3 regions of the Clostridium celatum genome follow, and region 3 is predicted to be linked to each of the others. Evidence: predicted binding sites of a transcription regulator. Region 3 holds the regulator's gene; each other region holds the start of a gene.
What was found. Region 3 encodes NrdR, which represses ribonucleotide reductase genes. Its sites were predicted from a motif close to CACNANATNTNGTG; they were not measured.

Region 1 (4,302 bases), on a different contig from region 3:
TAATTCAATTACTCTATCTTCTTTTAGGGTTCTTTTGACATCGATAACTCTCTGATTAGAAGACCCTCTATATTTAAGCATTATATCTCTTTTATCTGCTTCAAATCTTCCATCAATTAATACATCTACTTCTTTTAAAATTTCTAACCTTTTTTCATCACGTAATATTTCTTCAAGTGTATATCCTGACCATAACCATATAGGTTTATTAGTTTCGATTCTTATTCTCTTTAACAAGTTTAATAAAGTATTATCCTTAACTTGCTGCATTGGCTCTCCACCTAATATATTAACACCTTTAATCTGTCTAGCTTTAGTATATTCTATAAATTCATCTTCAATTTCTTTAGTAAATTCCTCACCATAATTAAAATCCTGTTGTTCCTTATTAAAACAATCCTTGCAGTTATGAGTACATCCACTTACAAAAAGTGTTGTTCGTATTCCAGGCCCATTTGTTACATCCAACTTCCTAATTTTAGCATATTTCATACATGAACACCTCTTTTTTCCTAATTAATAATTAAGAGTTAAAAGTTAAATGAATTTTCTTATTCTTTAACCTTTAACTCTTTACTTCTAACTTAATTATAGATGAAGAACTCTATCTCCAATTTCAGCTGTTCTTCCTTTGTTCCAATAAGAACTTCCGATATATCCACATGTTCTTCTCATAACTTGTAATTCTGATTCATCATCATTCCCACATGATGGACAGTGCCAAGTTAAGCTTTCTTTATCTAATTGCATTTCGCCATTAAATCCACATTTATAACAAAGATCTGATTTAGTATTAACTTCTGCATATTGAACATTATGATATATAAAGTTAATTATGTCTTCAACTGCTTCAATATTTTTATTCATATCAGGTACTTCAATATAGGAAATACATCCTCCATTACTTATGCTATGGAATTGTGATTCAAATTTAAGCTTGCTAAATGCATCAATTTCTTCACAAACATGAACATGATATGAATTTGTATAATATAATCTATCAGTTACATTTTCAATTTCTCCAAATCTAGCTTTATCTATTCTACAGAATCTATAAATTAAGCTTTCTGCTGGAGTTCCATAAAGACCAAATCCAAGACCTGTTTCTTTCTTCCATTCATCACATTTATCTTTCATATGTTGCATTACTTCTAAAGCAAACTTTTCTCCTTCTGGAGTTGTATGCGAACATCCAAGCATAACTTGAACCATTTCAGCTATACCAACATAACCAAGTGAAAGCGTAGAATAACCATCTTTTAATAGTTTATCTATCTTTTCACCTTTTTCAAGTCTTGCTATAGCTCCATGTTGCCAATGTATTGGACTTGAGTCTGAAGTTATTCCAAGTAACATTTTATGTCTAGTTAATAATGCATTCTTACAAAGTTCTAATCTTTGATCTAGCATTTCCCAGAACATTTCCATATCCTTATCTGCTATTATTCCTATTTGTGGTAAATTTAAACTAACTACTCCCTGATTAAATCTTCCATACCACTTATAATTATTCTCTCCATCTTTCCATGGACTTAAGTGTGATCTACACCCCATTGGTGGGAAAGTATTTCCTTCATAATTCTCTCTCATTATCTTTGCACTTTGATAATCAGGAACTAATCTCTTAGCTGTGCATTTTGCTGCAAGCTTAGTTATATAATCATATTTGCCTCCTTCAAGACAATTATGTTCATCTAATAAATAAACTAACTTAGGGAATGCTTCTCCAATTTCTTGACCTTTGTAGTTTTTCATTCCTTCAAGTCTTTGTTTTATCATCTCTTCACAAATCATCGCCATTTCTTCTTCATATTCATGGCCTTCTTCTATTTCTAAATAGATTGTACTAAATGGTGCCTGTCCATTAGTCGTTTGTAAAGTTGATAATTGATATCTTATAGTTTGAACTCCATCTTTAAGTTCCTTTAACTTCATATCTTTAGCTAACTTCTTAGCTAGTGTTTCGTCATTAAGTATTTCCATATAATGCTTATAAGCTTTATCTTCTGTAACTTTAAGATATTTAGCTAAATGTTTTATAGTTATACTCTGTCCACCATATTGATTAGATGAAACTTGAGCTATTATTTGAGTGGCTACTGTACATGCTGTACCAAAACTCTTAGGTTCTTCCACTAATTTTTCATTTATTACTGTTCCATTAGTAAACATATCTTCTAAGTTTATTAAACAACAGTTAAACATTGGTGATATACTATAGTCCATATCATGCCAATGAATCGCCCCTTCATCATGTGCTTGAACTATGTGAGCTGGTATAAGCTTTCTTCTTGCAATATCTTTAGATACTTCCCCTGCAATTAAATCCCTTTGTGTTGCAGATACTACAGGATTTTTATTTGAATTTTCCTTCATTACGTCTTCATTTTTTCTACTTAGCAATTCTAATATACTATCATCTGTAGTGTTAGTATTTCTTTTAAACTCTTGAACAGCTCTATATCCTTCATATGCTCTTGCCGTTTCTGCTTGTCCGTAATGAACTAGTCTATCATATACATATTTCTCTATTTTATATATAGTTGCTATTTCATTTTGTTTACTAAAATGCTTCTCTGCATCATTTGCAATTAATCTTGCAATATCCCCTAAATAAATACCGCTTCCGTTTTTCATAGATTTTGAGATTGCTTCCCTTATCTTGCTTTTATCAAACTCTACTGTACTTCCATCCCTTTTTATTACTTTCAATTAATACCACTCCTAAACTTAAGCATATTTTAAATACCTATTATTAATAAAAAACAATTATTAATTTAAAGGCTAATTATACACTAACAAATAAAGTTTTTCATAATCCCTTAAGAACCATTATTTAAAATAATCTTTTATTTTCTATTATTTTTCTCCATTTTAATAGCTATTTTATAAAATTCCCCCATCCTTAATTATCATATATAAATAAAAATTTTCAATATTTTTCGAATAAAAAATATCGTCTTTCTAAATAGTTTTTTCTAAAAATCTACTACATATTGTACTACTTTTTAAAGTTCAATACAATATATTGAACTTTTCATATTTCTAAATTTTCAATATTATTCTTATTATAACTTTAATTTTCTCTTTAATTTATCAAATTTCATGGCATATTTAATAATATTACATAATAAAATTTTTATTGTGTTATTTCTACAATTTATGATAAAATTCTATTTATTTATTATAATAAATAGAGTCATAATTCTTACTGGGAGGAGTTTATATGAACATTGATGGATTCAAATACTTCCATGCTGTTGCAAAATTAAAAAGTATTTCTAAAGTAGCAAATGCTTCTCATATATCTCAGTCAGCACTTAGTCAACAATTATTTAAGATTGAAGAAAATCTTGGTGTTACTGCATTTAAAAGAAGTAATAAAGGTGTAGAGTTAACTCCAGAAGGAGAAATAATTTTAAAATATTCTGATAAAATTATAAAATTGTATGAAAATCTTTTGTCTGAACTAGAAAAAAATAAGTTAGAAAAAAATAATTTAATAATTGAAACTACTTGTTTATCAGCTTCATATATTTTTCCAAAGCTACTTCCTAAGCTTTCTTTAGTTTTTAATAATTTTTCTTATGATATAGCTAATAAAACAAAGTCAAATATTTATAGTGACCTAATAAATAATATATGTGATATAAGTATAGGTAGTATAGAGCTAGATGACCCTGACTTATCTTCTATCCATTTAGGTAATGATGAATTAGTTCTAGTTAGTAGCTCTTCCTCTATAAATAATGTTAATGAGCTTCCTTTCTTATTATTAAAAGATGAAGTTAATATAGAATCTTATATTAAAGATTTAGTTAATCCTGAAAATATTATTTTAAAAACTTCAAGTGTACATGTAATAACAAATTATTTATTAACTACTCCTTCAATAACACTATTACCTAAACTTTGTGTTAAAGAAGAATTATTTAATGGTATATTGAAGCAAGTAGAACTTAAAAACTTTCCTTATATATCTTATAATATTTTTCTTACATATAAAAAAGATGCATTACCTTTAATTAAAAAAAAATATATCTTTTATTGAAGAAAATATTAAACTTCTTTTAGAAAATACTTAAATTAAAATATTATTAATTTAAGTATTTTAATAAAAAAAAATGGATTCATAACGAATCCATTTTTATTATTAAAATACTCTTATTTTGCTTGATCTAAAGCTTCTTGAACAGCATCAACATAAGACTTAACTTTGATTGAAACTCCAGATACTGCATCTGTATGTCCCTCTTCATCAGTTATGTTTATTTTGCTTAAGTCAAAGTTGTTTTCAACTAT
Region 2 (4,302 bases), on a different contig from region 3:
ACTCCTGCCGTTTGTTCCCCATCTCGCAAGGTTGTATCAACTATATATATATCTTTATCGCCACTGATACTTTTTATAGCCATTTTTTAGCCCCCTTTTTAATAAATTGTACATAAATTAAATTTAGTTATAAAAAATTGGGGCTATTCCACTTCCCCAATTACATTTATTTCCTTCTAATTATTTTATCATATAGCTTTTTTTATCACAAGGTTAAATGTATCTTTTTTCTAAAAATTGAAAGTTTTATAAGAAATATTTCATTTTTTTCTATTTATTTGGTGGTTATATTTGTTTTAAATATATTTTTGCAATATATTTTTACTCACCATTCATTCACATTAAGATTAATATATAATAATTACAGAGTAAGATTAAAAGTTCTTACTCTGCAATTATTATATTTATATTATTTCATAATTATTTTTATAACTTCCTGTGTGAGATCTCCTATCTATTCTTTCCTCATATTTACCTGGTCCAAATCTTTCATCTAGACTTAAATATCCAGTAACTCTTGATATACCTTGAATATCTCTACTATTACACTTTGGACACTTACTTTCATTACTTGTTAAGCTTTCTCCACAATCTTTACAATACCTAATATGAAAATTTACTCCTATATAGCTTATGTTTGTATTTTTATAAGCATAATTTATTATATCCATGATAACTTCAGGAGATGGTGAATCGTCAACTTCTATATAAGATATATGACCTGCATTACAAAGCTTATGATACGGCGCTTCTATTTCTATCTTATCTTTTATTGAAATGCTATAGCTTACTGGAATATGAAAGCTATTTGTATAATAATCCTTATCTGTAACACCTTTTATTATTCCATATATCCTTTTATCATGTTTTATAAATTTTCCTGATAATCCTTCTGCTGGAGTAGCATAACAACTCCAATTAAGCCTAGTTTCTTCAATTAATTTATCTGTATACTGTCTTATAAAACTAACAATTCTCAATCCTAATTCTCTTGCTCTTTGACTTTCTCCATGATGTTCTCCTATTAAAGCAATTAGAGCTTCTGCTAAACCAATAAATCCAATTCCCCATGTTCCTTGCTTCAAAACAGGCTCAATTGAGTCATCTGAAGATAAATTTTCTGAACCCTTCATTAATCCCTGTCCTGCAACAAAAGGTAAATCTTTAACTTTTAAATTCTTAAGAACACTATATCTATGAAGTAAAGCTTCTTTAGCTAAAACTAATCTTTCTTGTAATATTTCAAAAAATTTATCTATATCATTATTAGCTTCTATTCCTATTCTAGGTAAATTAATAGTTATTGGTGCTATATTTCCTCTTCCTTTACATCCTGGTTCACCATTAATGTTTTTCATTAAGTATGTTCTACATCCCATAGTAGCTGGCATATATCCCTTGTCATAAAATTCTTTATTAAAGTCTGCATCTATATTCATAAAAGTTGGATTCATTCTTTTAGATGCAACTTCGCACGCTAATTTGTATAAATAATAATATGGATCTTCTGGCTCCCTATTAACTCCTTGTTTAACTCTAAAAATTATATTAGGAAATATAGGTTGTTCTCCTTTTCCTAAGCCCTTACAATATTCTTGTAAAAATACTTCGCATACTAAAGCTGCATCTTTCGAATTTGGTATACCTAAATTTATAGAAGAAAAAGGCACTTGAGAACCTGCACGTGAATGCATAGTATTTAAATTATAAACAACACCTTGCATAGCTTGATGAACTCTATCATTTAATTTTTCTTCAATTAAACTTTCTAGCTTTTCCCCTTCGATTCCATAAGACTTTAACTCTTTTCTTATTTCCTCTCTTGTTGGTTCAATAAATTCTGCCATATCATTATCAAAATCTGGATGAGATTGACCTCCAAACATATCATTTTGAGTTGATTGAAGTAATATACAAGATAACTCTGCTGCTGTTTCTATACGTTTAGGTGGCTTTATAGTTCCATATCCAGTGTTAAAGCCTTTTTTTAATATTTCTCCTGTTGGTATATGAAGACAATTAATTGTTAAATTGTATGAATCTAAATCATGAAAATATACTTCTCCAATTTCATGAGCCTTAGCTAAATACTTGGGCATATTATATAAGTTATGCCATTTATTTGATTCAGATGCTATTCTTAATAATTTAGAGCTAAAATTATTTCCCACATTAGCATTATCCCTATCTGTTTCTATTCCTATTTTATTAATGACTTTCATTAAATCTGATTTAATCTCTCTAACTCTTGTCCTTTCTTTTCTATATGATGAATATGCTCTCTGTATATTTTTATAACCACTTTCAACTAACGCTTTTTCAACTAAATTTTGAACTTCCTCTACAGAAATCTTTTCTTTTTTCTCACACTCTATATAGTTAATAACCTTTTGAGTACATTCCAATACTTGACTTTCTTTGAGTTTTTCTCCAATTTCATTACTAGCCTTTTTTATTGCATTACTAATTTTTTGAGAGTTAAATTTAACCTCTCTCCCATCTCTCTTCACTACATATAGCATAATATCACTCTCCTAATACAATATATTGTGTATATTGCAAATATATATTATACATTCTACACCTTTTTACTTTTATTTCCAAGTCTATTTTTTAAATCATACATCATTATCAATAGTGATAGTATTTTAATTATCACTATTGATAATGATATCGAATATGATATACTTAATATAATAAATAATTAAATTAGTGGAGGAAATTTTATGCAAAAGATTGCCTTAATAACTGATAGTGCTTGTGATCTTACATTAGATGTGTTGAAGGAAAACAATGTAAATTTATTACCACTTAGAATAATTTATTCTACTGGTGATTATAGAGATAGAGTGGATATTTCACCAAAGCAAGTATATGAAAACTTAGAAAAAGAAGTTCCAAAAACCTCTCTTCCTAGTGCTCAAGACATTGAAGATATTTTAAATAAATTAGAAGAAGAAGGATATACTCATGTAATTGCTATTTCTATTTCAAGTGGACTTTCTGGAAGCTTTAATGCTTTAAGATTAGCGTTAGAAGACCATCCAAAACTTACTTCTTACGTTTATGACTCAAAAATATTAGCTTATCCTCAAGGTGAAATAGTCATAGAAACAGCTAAACTTATAAAAGCAGGTAAAACCTTTGAAGAAATTATCGAAACATTACCTAAGATAAGAGAAAGAGTTATTGGATACTTTACAATAAATACATTAGAATATCTAAAAAAAGGTGGTAGAATAGGTAGAGTTGCCGGAACAGTTGGAGAATTGTTAAACCTTAAACCTATAATAACTACAGACGAAAATGGTGTATATTATAACGTTGCTAAAGTAAGAGGTAGAAAACAATCTTTATCAAAAATGACTGAGTTATTAAAGGGATACCTTGAAAAAGGTAAATGTGAAGTTGCTGTACTTCATGCAGGTTGTGAAGATGAAGCAATAAAGTACATGAATAGCTTAAAAGATTTACCTAACATAGTATCTATAAAAATAGCAGAAATCAGTCCAGCTTTAGGAGTTCACGGTGGCCCTGGATTAATAGGTTTCTCTGTTAAATCGGTAGAGTAAACTATGAAGGATTTTGATTTTAACAATATTGAAGATTTAAAGGCTGAAGAAAAAAGATTACATGACGAATACAAAGCTAAACTTGCAGAATTAAAAAAAGTTCAAAAAGAAAAAGAAGCTGTAGGTCAGGTTTTTACAAAAGGTTTATTACCTATTTATGTTCTTTATATATTAAAATCAGGACCTACTAACGGAAATGAAATTTCAACTAAGGTTTCTCAAAAAACTAATGGCTTATGGACACCTAGTACAGGTGGAATATATCCTTTATTAAAAAAATTAGAAAAAGAAGGATTAGTAATTGGGAAATGGGATGATCCGAAAAAGAAATTTCAAAAACTTTATTCTCTAACACCACTTGGAGAAGTTGAATTTAATAATAGAAAAGAACTTCTTAAACATAAAATTGAAGAATCATTAAAAGTCTTTCAAATTGTATATAGAGACTTATATCTATAAAATATATTCATATCTTAAATACATCCACTTTGTCTGGATGTATTTTTATTTTCCTTTTTGTAAATACTAATAAAAATTTATTTAGGATGGTGTATTTAAATGAAGGGAATGATATTAGATTATACAGGTGCTGATGCTTTTATATTATTAGAAGATGATTCTATTATAACAATGCCTTTAAGCTCCTTTGAACAACTATTACCAATTGGTACTAATATAAGTTTATGTAATTTGCTTAATAAATCAACTAATACTAATTATAAACCTTGTC
Region 3 (4,302 bases):
ACATGATAATGTATCGCTAAATCTTACACTTGTACCTTCACCTTTATTAAAAGCATCTATTATTTCTTGTCTATCTTTATGATTTTCTAAATTTTCTTTTTCATTATCATAAATAACTTCGCCATCTTTATTTACTACAGTGAATCTTACAGCATTGCCCTTAAATGTAAATAATGATACATTATCATAATCATTATTTTTTATATCATCTGCAATTAATAAATTGTAAATTGATAATATTTCCTTTGCATCATTAATAGTATTAACATTTACTAAAGCAATAAATGAACTAGTTACTATTATTAATGCAAATACTACAGTAATTACTACTGATGTTATAATTCTTTTCTTCATTATTTATAAATTAGGGTTAAACCTATACCCTACTCCTCTAATAGTTTCTATAAATTTAGGATTTTTATCATCTGACTCTATTTTTTTTCTTAAATATCTAATATGAACATCTACAGTTCTTGTTTCTCCAATATATTCATAGCCCCAAATTTTATCTAATAAAGTATCCCTTGTTAAAATTTTACCTTTGTTTCTAATTAAAATTTCAAGGAGTTCAAACTCCTTTAGTGTTAACTCTAACTTGTTATTTTTTATAAGTACCTCTCTTTTTTCAAAGTCTACAGTTAAATCACCAAAAACTAAAACATTTTCCTCAGACTCAACAATAGAAAATCTTCTAAGTACAGCTTTAACTCTAGCAAGCAATTCTCTTACTGAAAATGGTTTTGTTATATAATCATCTGCACCAAGTTCTAATCCTAATATTTTATCAATCTCTTCACTTTTAGCCGTTAACATTATTATTGGCGTATTCATAACTTCCTTAGTACTTCTTATTTCCTTACATACATCATATCCATCTTTTCCTGGAATCATTAAATCAAGTAAAATTAAGTTTGGTCTTTCCTCTAATACAATTTTCATTGCATCTATTCCATTATTGGCACTTAAAATTTTATATCCATTACTTTCTAAGTTGTAACGTATAAGTTCTGCTATATGTTCCTCATCATATACTACTAATATTTTTTCATTTGCCATTATTATCACCCCATAATTTATTTTATATATGCAAAGGAAAATAACCTTCCATAAGTTCCATTACTCTTTCTGTATGAGAATAATTTTTCTTCTTCTTCACAGTGTGTACATATTTTTAGAGAATATATGTTGTTTTCATTTATTCCTATTGATTTCAGACTTTCTTCTATGCATAATTCCATACTTAGATTTCTTCCATTAAAAAGTTTTTCCTTAGGCACATTAAATTTTTCAATAAACTTCTCTTTTAATTCTTCTGAAATTTCATAACAGCACTGTCTAATATGAGGTCCTATATAAACTTTTATATTATTTACATCTGAATTAAAATTAGTAATCATTTTATCTACAGCCTTTTTACTTATCTCATTAAAAGTTCCTTTCCATCCACTATGAATGGCACTTATAACATTTTTCTCTTCATCCACTAAAATAACTGGAACACAATCAGCTGTAAAAGCTCCTATTATAACACCTTTTTCATTTGTTATTATGGCATCTCCTTCATTTTCAATAAAATCTTTAATTTCTTTTTTATAACTAATAACATTATCACTATGAATTTGATGTAAATATTGAACTTCATCTACATTAAAATCTTCTTTTAATGAAAATAAATTTGCCATACCCTCTTCAGTATTTCTATTAAAACTTCTATGATTTTTAGCATTTGAAAATACTATATTTATTTTTCCATTCTCTAAAACCCAAAAATCTTTATATTCCTTTAAATCTTTAACATATATATAATTCATTTTTCACCTCTAAAATATTCTTATTTTATTTTAACATCTATTAACTACTTTTTCTATTTACTAGCTATATGTTTTAACCTACTTTTAACTTTTCTACTACAATATTAAAGTTTTAGCTTCTTATAATTAATACTTCTATTTAAACACGAAAAAGAGTTGTGTTTTATATTACCACAACTCTGTAAATATTCTATTATTTTGTCATTAAACCTTTTATCTCATCTAAAAAAGTATTAATATCCTTAAATTCTCTATATACAGATGCAAATCTCACATAAGAAACCTCATCAAGTTCTTTTAGTCTATCCATAACCATTTCACCAATTACTCTTGATTCAATTTCAGTAAGCATATTATTCGAAATAGTTTTTTCTATGTCTTCTGCTAATTCCTCTATTTGCTTTCTAGATATTGGTCTTTTTTGACAAGCTATAATTAGTCCATTAACTATTTTTTCTTTATTAAAGTTTTCTCTTGTAGAATCTCTTTTAATTACTAGTATAGGAATATCTTCAATCTTTTCATAAGTTGTGTATCTTCTTCCACACTTAGTACATTCTCTTCTTCTTCTAATTGTTGTATTATCATCTGTAGCTCTAGAGTCTACAACCTTACTTTCATAAAAAAAACAAAAAGGACATTTCAAGTAAATCACGCCTTCCTCTTATTTAGTATATGAACATTATACAATTTTTTAGTTGTTTTTTCTATATTTTATTTTCATCTAAGTTAAGTTCTATACCAGATGCATCTACTAACAATACATCAACACCAATTTTTATTACTTTTTCCCAAGGTATTTCTATATCATCTTCTTTAGAAAACCATCCCTTCGTTGCACCTGCCAACAGTATAGCTGTTATTTTTTGCTCATTAATATCAATTTTATAATCCTTTGTATACCCTAATTTACAGCCAGTGGATATATCAATAACCTCCATACTTCTAATAGCATTTACAGAATATAAAATTAATTCGTCTTCCATTTTTTAATCCCCCTCATTATAAAATATATTATTGATTAATAAACTTTAATCTCTTCATATTTATTACTTTATATAATATAACCTACTCTAAATAGGATTTTTTACTTTATATTTAATCTTTATTTTTCATTGCAAATATTATCCTTTAATTTAAATATATTTAATAATTATTTATATAATGCTAAATATAAAAAAAATAGGACTCATAGAGTCCTATACATATTTTCTCATGTGTTTTAATGCTGTTTTTTCTAATCTTGAAACTTGCGCTTGAGATATACCAATTTCATCTGCAACTTCCATTTGAGTTCTTCCATTAAAAAATCTTAATGTTAAAATTAGTTTTTCTCTATCATTCAATTTTTTCATGGCTTCTTTAATTGATATATTTTCAAGCCAGTTATCATCACTATTTTTAGAATCACTTATTTGATCCATAACATAAATTGCATCTCCACCATCATGATAAATTGGTTCAAATAAAGAAACAGGATCTTGAATTGCATCTAAGGCAAATACTACATCTTCTCTTGGTATATTTAATTCTTTTGCAATTTGTGAAACAGTTGGCTCTTTGTTATTATCCTTAACTAGTTTATCCCTAACTAATAACGCTTTATAAGCTATATCTCTCAATGATCTACTTACTCTTATAGAATTATTATCTCTTAAATACCTTCTAATTTCTCCTATTATCATAGGTACAGCATAAGTTGAAAACTTTACATTTTGACTCAAATCAAAATTATCTATAGCCTTCATTAATCCTATACATCCAACTTGAAATAAATCATCGACATTTTCGCCTCTATTATTAAACCTCTGGATAACACTTAAAACTAGCCTTAAATTTCCTTTAATAAAGGTTTCTCTAGAACTCGTATCACCCTCCCTCATTTTTAAAAGGAGTTCTCTTTTCTCTTTTTCTTTAAGTACTGGTAGTTTGGAAGTATTAACTCCACAAATCTCAACTTTGTTAACAATCAAAGTTACTCACTCCTTCGGAAGTAATAACATACTGCATTTAAAATTATTTCCTTAAGAGTATTCTTTTATACTAAAGACAACCTAAATCATTTTATTAATTTCTTTTTTTAATCTATTTATTATCTTTTTTTCTAACCTAGATATATAAGATTGAGAAATGCCTAAAATGTCTGCAACCTCTTTTTGAGTCTTTTCACTATTACCTGCTAAACCAAATCTTAATGTCACTATTTCCTTTTCTCTATCATTTAAATTTCTTAAAGCTAAAAATAATAACTGCTTATCCACTTCATCTTCAATCAAATTATAAACAGTATCATTTTCTGTCCCTAAAATATCTGATAATAATAATTCATTTCCATCCCAATCAATATTTAGAGGTTCATAAAATGACACTTCTGCTTTTACCTTGCTATTTCTTCTTAAATACATTAATATTTCATTTTCTATACATCTTGAAGCATAAGTCGCAAGCTTTATTTTTTTATCTGGTTTAAAAGTATTTACTGCCTTTATTA

Region 1: a site for NrdR is predicted at 2,988-3,001, ahead of nrdD (anaerobic ribonucleoside-triphosphate reductase). Genes of this name have one in related genera too.
Region 2: a site for NrdR is predicted at 2,539-2,552, ahead of nrdD (anaerobic ribonucleoside-triphosphate reductase). Genes of this name have one in related genera too.

The regions. Positions count from the first base shown of each region.
Region 1 is NZ_JAJKGM010000030.1:19,654-23,955, reverse strand. Features, by position in the region: gene nrdG (anaerobic ribonucleoside-triphosphate reductase activating protein) at 1-492, opposite strand, end outside; gene nrdD (anaerobic ribonucleoside-triphosphate reductase) at 589-2,712, opposite strand; gene LPC13_RS12070 (LysR family transcriptional regulator) at 3,227-4,051, shown strand; gene LPC13_RS12065 (hypothetical protein) at 4,165-4,302, opposite strand, start outside.
Region 2 is NZ_JAJKGM010000009.1:87,339-91,640, reverse strand. Features, by position in the region: gene nifV (homocitrate synthase) at 1-83, opposite strand, end outside; gene nrdD (anaerobic ribonucleoside-triphosphate reductase) at 405-2,522, opposite strand; gene LPC13_RS06210 (DegV family protein) at 2,727-3,572, shown strand; gene LPC13_RS06205 (PadR family transcriptional regulator) at 3,576-4,031, shown strand; gene LPC13_RS06200 (hypothetical protein) at 4,131-4,302, shown strand, end outside.
Region 3 is NZ_JAJKGM010000001.1:183,681-187,982, reverse strand. Features, by position in the region: gene LPC13_RS00770 (HAMP domain-containing sensor histidine kinase) at 1-354, opposite strand, end outside; gene LPC13_RS00765 (response regulator transcription factor) at 358-1,056, opposite strand; gene pgeF (peptidoglycan editing factor PgeF) at 1,074-1,811, opposite strand; gene nrdR (transcriptional regulator NrdR) at 2,005-2,457, opposite strand; gene LPC13_RS00750 (YlmC/YmxH family sporulation protein) at 2,519-2,797, opposite strand; gene sigG (RNA polymerase sporulation sigma factor SigG) at 3,011-3,784, opposite strand; gene sigE (RNA polymerase sporulation sigma factor SigE) at 3,866-4,302, opposite strand, start outside.